3 regions of the Planifilum fulgidum genome follow, and region 3 is predicted to be linked to each of the others. Evidence: riboswitches for the same ligand, from Rfam matches in the RefSeq annotation. Region 3 holds a riboswitch; each other region holds the start of a gene.
The links. Region 3 has a riboswitch for S-adenosylmethionine ahead of BM063_RS05130 (nitrite/sulfite reductase). Riboswitches for the same ligand answer to the same signal wherever they lie in the genome.

Region 1 (3,275 bases), on a different contig from region 3:
GGCGGATCGCCCTCCGGACGGCGGAGAGGTCCCGCATGTCCACATAGCTGAAGGACAGGCCGTATCTCGCGAGCACCTGTTCAAACAGCCGGTAGGTCCCGCCGTACAGATCCAGGGAAACGACCAGGTGATCCCCCCGGGAAAACAGGCCCATGACCGTCTGGATCGCCGCCATCCCCGAACTGCAGGCAAAACCGGCGTCTCCCCCTTCCAGGGCGGCGATCGCCTCTTCCAACACATCCCGGGTGGGATTGGCCGTCCGGGCATAGTCGTAACCGGTGCTTTCCCCGAGGGCGGGATGGCGGTAGGCCGTCGCGTGGTAGACGGGATAACTGACTGCTCCGGTGCCTTCATCCTTCCGGGTTCCGATTTGCGCCAATCGGGAGTCGAGATGCACGCCGATCCCTCCCAGATGTGTGTGCATGTCCAAAAACGGCCGGACAGCCGCGGCTTCTTCCCTGAACCCTGCTCCGGGTCAGACCCCCACCGCGCTCTGGCTCTTTTTCAGCGCCTGGTCCAGGTCATCGATCAAATCCTCCACCGCTTCCGTGCCCACCGACAGGCGGACCAGATCCGGCGTCACCCCGGTGGACAACTGTTCCTCGGGCGTCAGTTGCTGGTGAGTGGTGCTGGCCGGATGAATCACCAGGGATTTGGAATCGCCGACGTTTGCCAGGTGGGAGAACAGCTTCAGGCTTTCGATCAGTTTCTTCCCGGCCTCCAAGCCTCCCCGGATACCGAAGGTGAGAATGGCGCCTTGTCCCTTGGGCAGGTATTTCTTCGCCAATTCATGGGACGGATGGTCCTCCAACCCCGGATAGCTGACCCATTCCACCGCGTCGTGCTCCCGGAGGTAGCGGGCGATTTTCAGCGCGTTTTCGCTGTGCCGCTCCATCCGCAGGTGGAGCGTTTCAAGCCCCTGCAGGAACAGGAAGGCGTTGAAGGGCGACAGGGCCGCGCCAATGTCCCGCAACAGTTGTACCCGGGCCTTGATGATGTAGGCCATGGGACCCACCGCTTCGGTGTAGGACACGCCGTGATAGCTGGGATCCGGTTCCGTCAATTCGGGGAACTTGCCGTTCGTCCAATCAAACTTCCCCGAATCGACGATCACGCCCCCGATGGACGTTCCGTGGCCGCCGATGAATTTGGTCGCGGAGTGAACGACGATGTCCGCCCCGTAATCAAAGGGCCGGCACAGGTGCGGGGTTGCGAAGGTGTTGTCGACGATCAGGGGAATCCCCGCTTCATGGGCGATGGCAGCCACCGTCTCCAGATCGAGCACATCCAACTTGGGATTGCCGATGATCTCCCCGAAGACGGCCCGCGTCCGATCGGTGATCGCCCTGCGGAAATTCTCCGGATCGGAGGGGTCGACGAATTTCACCTTGATGCCCAGCTTCGGAAGGGTGTAGTGAAACAGGTTGTAGGTCCCCCCGTACAGGCTGCTGGAGGAGACGATTTCATCCCCCGCCTTGGCGATGTTCAAGATCGAATAAGTGATGGCCGCCTGGCCGGAGGCCGTCGCCAAGGCTCCCACACCGCCTTCCAGGGCGGCGATGCGCTTTTCAAACACATCCTGCGTCGGGTTCATGATCCGGGTGTAAATGTTGCCGAACTCCTTCAGGGCAAACAGATTGGCCGCGTGTTCAGTGTCGCGGAAAACGTAAGAAGTCGTCTGGTAAATGGGCACCGCCCGCGACAGGGTGGTGGGATCCGGTTCCTGCCCCCCGTGCACCGCCAAGGTCTCCGGCCGATACTGCCTTTCTTCCGCCATCGACGATTCCTCCTTTTTTTAAATAAAAAGCCTCTTCCCTTATCCAGAGAAGAGGCTGCTTGGTGATGCCGCTCTCCTCTTATCTCTCGGAAACCCGAAGGTTTCCGCAGGAATTGGCACCTTCCGGACGGTGTCCGGGGTTGCCGGGCTTCATCGGGCCAGTCCCTCCGCCGCTCTGGATAAGAGTGCTGCATGCGGTATTCCCTTGTCATTCCCGTCTGAAAACTTGTATTTAATTATAAGGGATTCCCCAGAATTTCGTCAACATTCTTTTTTCAAAAAATGCGTACCCGAAGACGCCCTCTCCACCGCCGGCAAAGTCGAATGCGTTGAAAGCCCGGCCGACCCAACCGGTGAATAAGGGTCGGCTTTCCGCTTTTCAACGGCAAAAAAAGTTTCATTCATATGCTCGCGATGGATGCGACGAAAAAATGGGTTTCGTCGCTGTATCGGTCCACGCCATGCCCCGATGTTCCACATAGGATAATTTGCAACGTTCACTCAGGGGAGGTTGGAAAGGTTGAAATCAAAAGCGCGGCTGACCGGGCGGGTCATCTTCAGAGGGGATCCGGGCTATGAACGTGCGCGCAAGAATTGGGATCCCCATACGAACAGATTTCCCAAAGTGTTTGTGTTTGCCCAAAGGACGCAAGATGTAGCAAACGCCATCAGATGGGCCCGTGAGAACCGAGTCCCCATTCGCGCCAGAAGCGGAAGGCATGCGTTGGAAACAAATCTCTCCCAGGTCAACGGGGGAATTGTCATCGATGTAAGCGATATGAAAAACATCTGGTTGGATAAAAAAAGGGGAATTGCGATCGTCGAGACGGGCAACACCGTGGGAAGAATCGTGAAGACCCTCGCACGGCAAGGATTTATGGCACCCTTTGGTGACAGCCCTTCCGTCGGCATCGGCGGCATCACACCCGGCGGGGGAATCGGGCCTCTCCAGCGATCGATCGGCCTTCTCAGCGATAACCTGATCGGCGTGGAAATGGTGGATGCGAAGGGAAGGGTGATTCGTGCAGACAAAAACCATCACGCGGACCTCCTGTGGGCTACCCGCGGAGGTGGCGGCGGAAACTTCGGGATATATACCAAATACAAATTCAAAGTGCATCGTGCCCCAGCCGGGGCGACAGTATTCCGCATCATCTGGCCATGGAATCAGTTCGCAAAGGTATTCAGAGTATGGCAGCGATGGGCTCCTTCCGTCGATACGAGGCTGGGCACCTACTTGGAAATCGGCCCGAAAATCGGAGGCCGTGTCACCGTGCAGGGGCTGTTCCTGGGACCAAAAAGGGAGGCCGTACGCCTGTTGAAGCCTGTATTGAGCGTCGGCACTCCCACGACGAAGATCATCCGGTGGTTGTCATACCCGAAAGCAGTAAACTTTTTGTTGCCTCCCGATCCAGTCCTTACCCAAAGGTGGAGCAACCAGTTCTCTTCCGGTTTCGCGATCCGCCCGTTCCCGGAAAGGGCGATTCAGGTCATGCGT
Region 2 (3,275 bases), on a different contig from region 3:
TCTTCAACAGCAGTTCAAGGATCGCATCGGTGGTTTCCGGGTCCAGGGCGCTTGTCGCTTCATCGCACAGCAGCACCTCCGGCTCATGCGCCAGCGCCCTGGCAATCGCCACCCGCTGTTTCTGTCCGCCCGACAACTGGCTCGGATAATCATCGCGCTTGTCCTTCAATCCGACGACATCCAAATATTTTTCCACCCGCTCCTTGATGTTCTTCTTCGACACTCCCGAAAGTTTCAGTGGAATCGCAATATTTTCATAAACCGTTGCCGTTTTCAGCAGGTGAAACCCCTGGAAGATCATCCCGATCTTCCGCCGGGCATCCCTCAGCTGTTTGGGCGACAGAGACATCAAATCAACCCCGTTCCACAGCACCGTTCCGGACGTGGGACGCTCCAGCAAATTAATGCAGCGGATCAACGTGCTCTTCCCGGCCCCGCTGTGCCCGATCACGCCGAAGATCTCCCCCTTTTTCAGTTCGAGGGAAACATTTTTGAGTGCCTCCACTTTCCCCTTTTTTGTGACAAAGGTTTTTGACACGTTGATCAGCCGGATCATCGTCCTCCCCCTTTTCAAGAGCGGCATTTTTCCGGTTACCAGGAAGGAACCACGGAACCTTTAAAGGTCTCTTCCACGAAACGCTTCACCTCTTCCGAATGGTAGGCCTTGATCAGCTTCTGGATCACCGGATCATCCTTGTTCTCCGTCCGCACCGCCAGCACATTCACCCAGGGGGAATCCTTCGGCTCCATAAAAATGGCGTCGCGGGTGGGCAACAAACCGTGTTCGACGGCAAAGTTGGTATTGATCGCGGCGGCGGCAAATTCATCCAGCTGGCGGGGAATCTGCGCCGCCTCCAGTTCGACCAACTCCAGGTCCAACGGGTTTTCCACGATGTCTTTCACCGTCGCTTGGATGCCGATGCCTTTCTTTAACTTGATCAGCCCGGCCTGTTCAAACAGGAGCAGCGCGCGCGTCCCGTTGGTCGGGTCATTGGGCAGACCGATTTTGTCTCCTTTTTTCAGCTGCTTCAAGTCCTTGATCCTGTTGGAGTAAATCCCCATCGGAAAGTTGACGGTATCGGCAACCGCCACCAGGTCCAGATTCTTGTCCTTTTTCATTTGCTCCAGGTAGGGCTCATGCTGAAAGGAATTGACATCGAGTTCCCCCTCCGCAAGGGCGATGTTCACCATCGGATAATCGTTGAACACCTTGATGTCGATGTCCAATCCGTCCTTGGCCGCCACCTCTTTGACCTTTTCCATGATCTGTTCATGGGGACCTGCCGTAACCCCGACCACCAACCGATGCGCGTCCAACGGTTTTCCGGCATCGGCATCGGTGCCGCAGCCGACCGCCGCAAGCAAAAGGACACTGATCAGTACCGACTGGACGAAATTTCTCACGGGTCATCCATCCTTTTCTTAGTATTTTGATGAGAATAACAGGAATTATGACAACGCCCGGGCGGGGGGTCGCACCCGAAAAAACCATGAAAAATGCCCCTCTGAAAGACAGAGAGGCATGCAACGACCATCTTCTTCCCGCCTCTCTTATCTCTCAAAACGGATTCACCGTTTTGCAGGAATTAGCACCTTTCCCGCTCAGCGCAAGAAGGTTGCCGGGCTTCATCGGGCCAGTCCCTCCGCCTACTCTGGATAAGAGCGCAGCGCCATATTCACATGTTATTCACATAAGAATTGTTTGGATTTATTATAGGAAAACCGAGGCGCGGCGTCAACTTTTTTCAACGGTCAGCCGGACGTGCATCTGGGACCGGATATCTTTCCGACCCAATGGCAGACACAGGGGAGATTCTAACGACCGCCATGATCGGCGCATGCAAGCCGGCAATGGGTTGCAATATGGGATGCAACCCGGCTGCAGCACCAAGAGTGCCGGGATGATCGAGACTCCTGACCACGATCGTCAACCGATTATTCATCGCCGCCTTTGGTGAAAGTCCGGCGCTTCGGCCTGCCGGCATTCCGGCTGCATTGTTGGCTGTGACCGAAAACAGGCGGTCCCAAGGCGAATCATGCCCGCATCACTCAAATGACGCTGGGAAGAAATCCGAAACGAGAGAATTTTCGATGCGTTTCATATGGATCGTCTTCGCCGAAACAAGCCCCGCAAGAAGCGCTCCAATGGCTTCCGCGACAGGTGCCGGGGGTCGGATGGTCCGGCGGCGAGATCTTCATCCCGAAACGCACGGCCTCTCCACCCCGCGAAACCGTCCGCCTCCAGGGCGACGGGGAGGGGATTGCCTCCCGACGGCGCCGCATCAACGGCGGCCTCGACAACCGCGTCTTTTTTCTTGCCTCCATACCCCCCCTTGGCGGAAGGGGCTTTCCCCCAAAATGGGCGCACCCATCGGGACACGCAACCATATGGTGAAATGAGCATTTAGCCTCAGTTTCCTGGGAGGGTCGCGGATGAATGCCTTTTATTGCCCCGGCACCGACTCCAGCAGTTCGGAACCGATCAACCGGCTCATCGCCGACATCGCGAAAGCGATCAACGGGGAATATCAGGCCATCGGCTATTACGAAGCGTTGGCCCGGCTGGCGCCGACGGAAAAGGAACGGACCAGCATACGGGAAATCCGCAGGGATGAAATCAAGCACTACAAACGGTTTCTCAGGATCTACAAAAAACTCACCGGACACAAGCCGATGGTGACGAAGGGATCCCTTCCCGAGAATTATCGGCAGGGACTGAAGTTTTCCATCGAGGATGAACTGGAAACGGTGGATTTCTACCTCGACATCTCCGACAGGGCCTTCGATCCCCACATCCGGCGGACCTTCAGGCGCGCCGCTCTGGATGAACAGCAGCACGCCGTCACTTTCAACTATTTCCTGACCAAATTGTGCTGCAAAGATCCGTAAACATCCCGCCCATCCCGGTCAGGGCGGGATGCCGGGCGGACAGGATTGATCCGCCCGGGCAGATCGCACGACGAAAAGCCTTCAAAACACCGGACCCCGACCGAAAACGGTCGGGGTCCCTTGTTGCGATCAGAATACAAGGTCACTGCGCCTTCTCGTTCTTCTCCCAGCGCAACACCGGTTTCCGGGCGGCGGTCACCTCGTCCAGGCGCTTCACCACCGTGGCGGTGGGCGCCTCCTGAACCCGTTCCGGGTTTTCCTCCGCTTCCCGGGCGATCTGGATCATCGCGTCGATGAAGCGGTCGAGGGTTTCCTTGCTTTCCGTCTCCGTGGGCTCGATCATCAGGCATTCCTCGACAATCAGCGGGAAGTAGATCGTCGGCGGA
Region 3 (3,275 bases):
GCCCCTTCTGCAAGCGCCCTGCACTCCGGTCCGCTTTCGCATGCAAACCATCCTCCACTTTTTCCAGGCGGGCACGTTCCACATCCGCTTCAGGTCGGTGAGCACTTCAAACCTTGGCGGCTTCATCCCGCCGGGGCGATGAGCTGCTGCCATGTCCAGGGCTGGAGCCCGGCCGGAAGTTCTTCGAACTGGATGGTTTCGATTTCCCATGGATACCAAGAGACGGCGGAGATTTCCCGATTCATTCGGTAATCCGGACAAAGAAAGCCTCCGTCGCATGCGGCAGACGGGAACACAGCGCGGGAAGCCGCCGCAGCCATCTCCGGAACCTGTTCAAGGCATTCCAAGATTCAATCGTTTCATCCGCTGTCCGGAAGCTTCAAAACGCCTCGACGGGACCGCCCCCACCCATATCCGGAAGCCGGACTTCCCGATTTTCTTCCAAATCTTCCACCCGTGCCAAGAGGATGCTTTGAATCTCTTCTCCGAGCAGCCTGTCCGTCACGGATAGGGCGGAACCTATGGGAAGAGCGATCACCCGCTCTTCACCCGTGGTCTATCCATTCCGGAATCCGTTCCGGCAAATGACGCAGCGGGAAAACAGGGGTCCCCTGTATTTTCCTCTTGCGGAAACGCATGCGGCATCACTTTCAAAAATAGCCGATCCCCGCATTTTGCTCGGCTGGAAACCGCCGGGTCGATGTGGAAACTTCGGCCCAAAGCCGATCCTCCCGACACGACAGCATCCCCCGTCCTTCACTTCAACTTGTTCCTGATTCTATGCCGTTTTCAGCAACCTCCTCATGGCCTGCGCTTTTTTGATTTCGCTGACCGCATCCGCACCCGCCGCCGGGAGGCGTACGGATTTTTCTTATTCTGACGGTTTCATAAACGCCGTCTCATCCGGCCGTTCACCGCACCACCCCTGTTTTCGCGGGCCGGGCAGGCTCACGCCCCTTCATCCCTGGAAACCGTCCAGGGTTGAGAGGTGGTTTTTGCATTTTTCTGTTGACATGTTAGAGAACTCGGGATATCCTGTGATTAAAACATAGTTAATTAACCTTATTTATTGGATTTTATAACTCATTAAGAAGGTTAGATTTTAAACATTCCTATGCATATTCCGTCCTATTCCTCATCCAGAGAGGCGGAGGGACCGGCCCGATGAAGCCTCGGCAACCCGTTTCGCCTCTCGCTTCGGAGGCGGGACACGGTGCCAATTCCGGTGGGGCACTAGGGTCCCTGAAGATGAGGAGGGAAAACCATTCCCTTTCCTCTTTTCAGGGAAAGGGATTTTTCATTTCAAAGGGGGAGTGAGCCATGGCCGAGCGGCGGAAGTGGAAATGGGAGGAGCATGCGGCGGAACTGAATGAGGTGGAGCGGCTGAAGCTGAAAAAGGACGGCCTGGACGTGATCCAGGATATTTACCGGTGGGCGAAGTCGGGCTATGAGTCGATTCCTGAGGAGGATTTCGTCCGCCTGAAATGGGCGGGCATCTATCAGCAGCGTCCCAAGGACGGACATTTCATGATGCGGGTCCGCATTCCGTCCGGACTGTTGAATTCCCGGCAGGTGCGGGTGCTGGCGGAACTGGCCCGGGACTACGGGCGGGGGCTGATCGATGTCACGACCCGCCAGTCGGTCCAGTACCACTGGCTGCGCATCGAGCACATTCCGGACATGTTCCGCCGGCTGGAGGAAGTGGAGCTTCATCCCTACGAGGCCTGCGGGGACTGCCCCCGAAATATCGTGGGCAATCCGTTGGCCGGCATCGACCCCCACGAGCTGATCGACACCCGTCCGATCGTCGAGGAATTGGAGAGAACTTTCCTTCTCAACCGGGAGTTTTCCAATTTGCCCCGGAAGTACAAAATTTCCGTCTCGTCCAACGTCTACAACGCGACGAACGCCCAGATCCACGACCTCGCCTTCACGCCGGCGGTCAAGGAGATCGACGGAAAAGAGGCGGTCGGCTTCCACGTCTGGGTGGGGGGAGGCCTCTCCTCCCGTCCGCACATGGCGAAGCAACTGGACATGTTTGTTCTGCCGGAGCAGGTGGTGGAGGTGGCCGTGGGCGTGACCCGGCTGTTCCGGGATTACGGATACCGGAAAAAGCGGCACCGGTCGCGACTCAAATTCCTCGTGGCGGACTGGGGGGCGGAGAAGTTCCTGGAGGTGCTCGAAACCTACATCGGTCCCTATCCGTCCCGGGGGAAGGACCGGCTTATCGGGTGGAATGCGGGGTATTTCACCGGAGTGCATCCCCAGAAACAGAAAGGTTACTTCTACGTGGGACTCAATGTGCCGATGGGCCGGACCTCCGCGGAGGAGTTTTTCCGGCTGGCCGATCTGGTGGATGAATACGGTTCCGGTTCGCTGCGGACCGTCAACACCCAGAACCTGATCATCCCCGACGTGCCGGAGGAGAGGCTGGATGATCTGCTGGCGGAACCCCTTCTCCAGCGGCTTTCGCCTTATCCCAAGCCCTTCGTCGGCCATGCGGTCTCCTGCACCGGAATCCAGTTCTGCAACCTGGCCCTGACGGAGACGAAGGCACTGATGCGCCGGGTGGTTGAATACCTGGACGAACAGGTGGAGCTGGACATCCCCATCCGCCTGCACATCAACGGGTGCCCCAATTCCTGCGGACAGCAGCAGATCGCCGACATCGGCCTGATGGGAGGGAAGATGAAGACGTCCGACGGGATGATCGAGGCGTACACCGTCTCCGTCGGCGGCCATCTGGGGAAAGGGGCGACCTTCAACACCCCTCTCAAGGGAAGGGTTCCGGCGGACCGGGTGGCCCCGGTGTTGAAGGAACTGATTCTCTTCTACAAGGAGCACCGCGAGCCGGAGGAGCCCTTTTGGCGCTTTGTGAGGCGGGTGGGAATCGACGCCCTGCAGAGGCGCTTCGACGAAATCCTGAGCCGGACTGCGGCGTCTTGAGGGGTGGCGCCGATGAGCCGGGAAGGGATCTATCTCTATAAGGTGTCCGCGGAAATACGGGGGAAAGGGACCGTTTATGTCATCCTGCTCGCCGCCAGCGATGAAGGGGCGTTCGCGGCGGCGGAGAGGGAGCTGGAGCGCCACTTTATCGCCGCGCCTCCGGTGACCGAAATGGTTATCGAGGAGAAGCGCTCCGCCGGAAAAGGAAAGGGCTTCGTCGTGGAGACCGCTGCGTTGTGAACGAGCGAACCAAAGGGGAGGGTGACGAATATGGAATGAATGGGAGGGATCAAAGAATGAATGAATCATCCGAAAAAATCCAGGTGGAG

Region 1: it holds a riboswitch for S-adenosylmethionine, as region 3 does, so the genes downstream of both, BM063_RS01970 (homocysteine synthase) here and BM063_RS05130 (nitrite/sulfite reductase) in region 3, are expected to answer to the same signal.
Region 2: it holds a riboswitch for S-adenosylmethionine, as region 3 does, so the genes downstream of both, BM063_RS13215 (MetQ/NlpA family ABC transporter substrate-binding protein) here and BM063_RS05130 (nitrite/sulfite reductase) in region 3, are expected to answer to the same signal.

The regions. Positions count from the first base shown of each region.
Region 1 covers NZ_FOOK01000002.1:195,123-198,397, forward strand. The annotation lists gene BM063_RS01965 (aminotransferase class I/II-fold pyridoxal phosphate-dependent enzyme) at 1-397, opposite strand, end outside; gene BM063_RS01970 (homocysteine synthase) at 476-1,777, opposite strand; SAM riboswitch class I at 1,854-1,963, opposite strand; gene BM063_RS01975 (FAD-binding oxidoreductase) at 2,298-3,275, shown strand, end outside.
Region 2 covers NZ_FOOK01000026.1:35,649-38,923, reverse strand. The annotation lists gene BM063_RS13220 (methionine ABC transporter ATP-binding protein) at 1-556, opposite strand, end outside; gene BM063_RS13215 (MetQ/NlpA family ABC transporter substrate-binding protein) at 592-1,404, opposite strand; SAM riboswitch class I at 1,549-1,663, opposite strand; gene BM063_RS13210 (ferritin-like domain-containing protein) at 2,434-2,889, shown strand; gene gcvPB (aminomethyl-transferring glycine dehydrogenase subunit GcvPB) at 3,032-3,275, opposite strand, start outside.
Region 3 covers NZ_FOOK01000006.1:74,702-77,976, reverse strand. The annotation lists SAM riboswitch class I at 1,133-1,255, shown strand; gene BM063_RS05130 (nitrite/sulfite reductase) at 1,321-2,946, shown strand; gene BM063_RS05125 (DUF3906 family protein) at 2,959-3,186, shown strand; gene BM063_RS05120 (phosphoadenylyl-sulfate reductase) at 3,243-3,275, shown strand, end outside.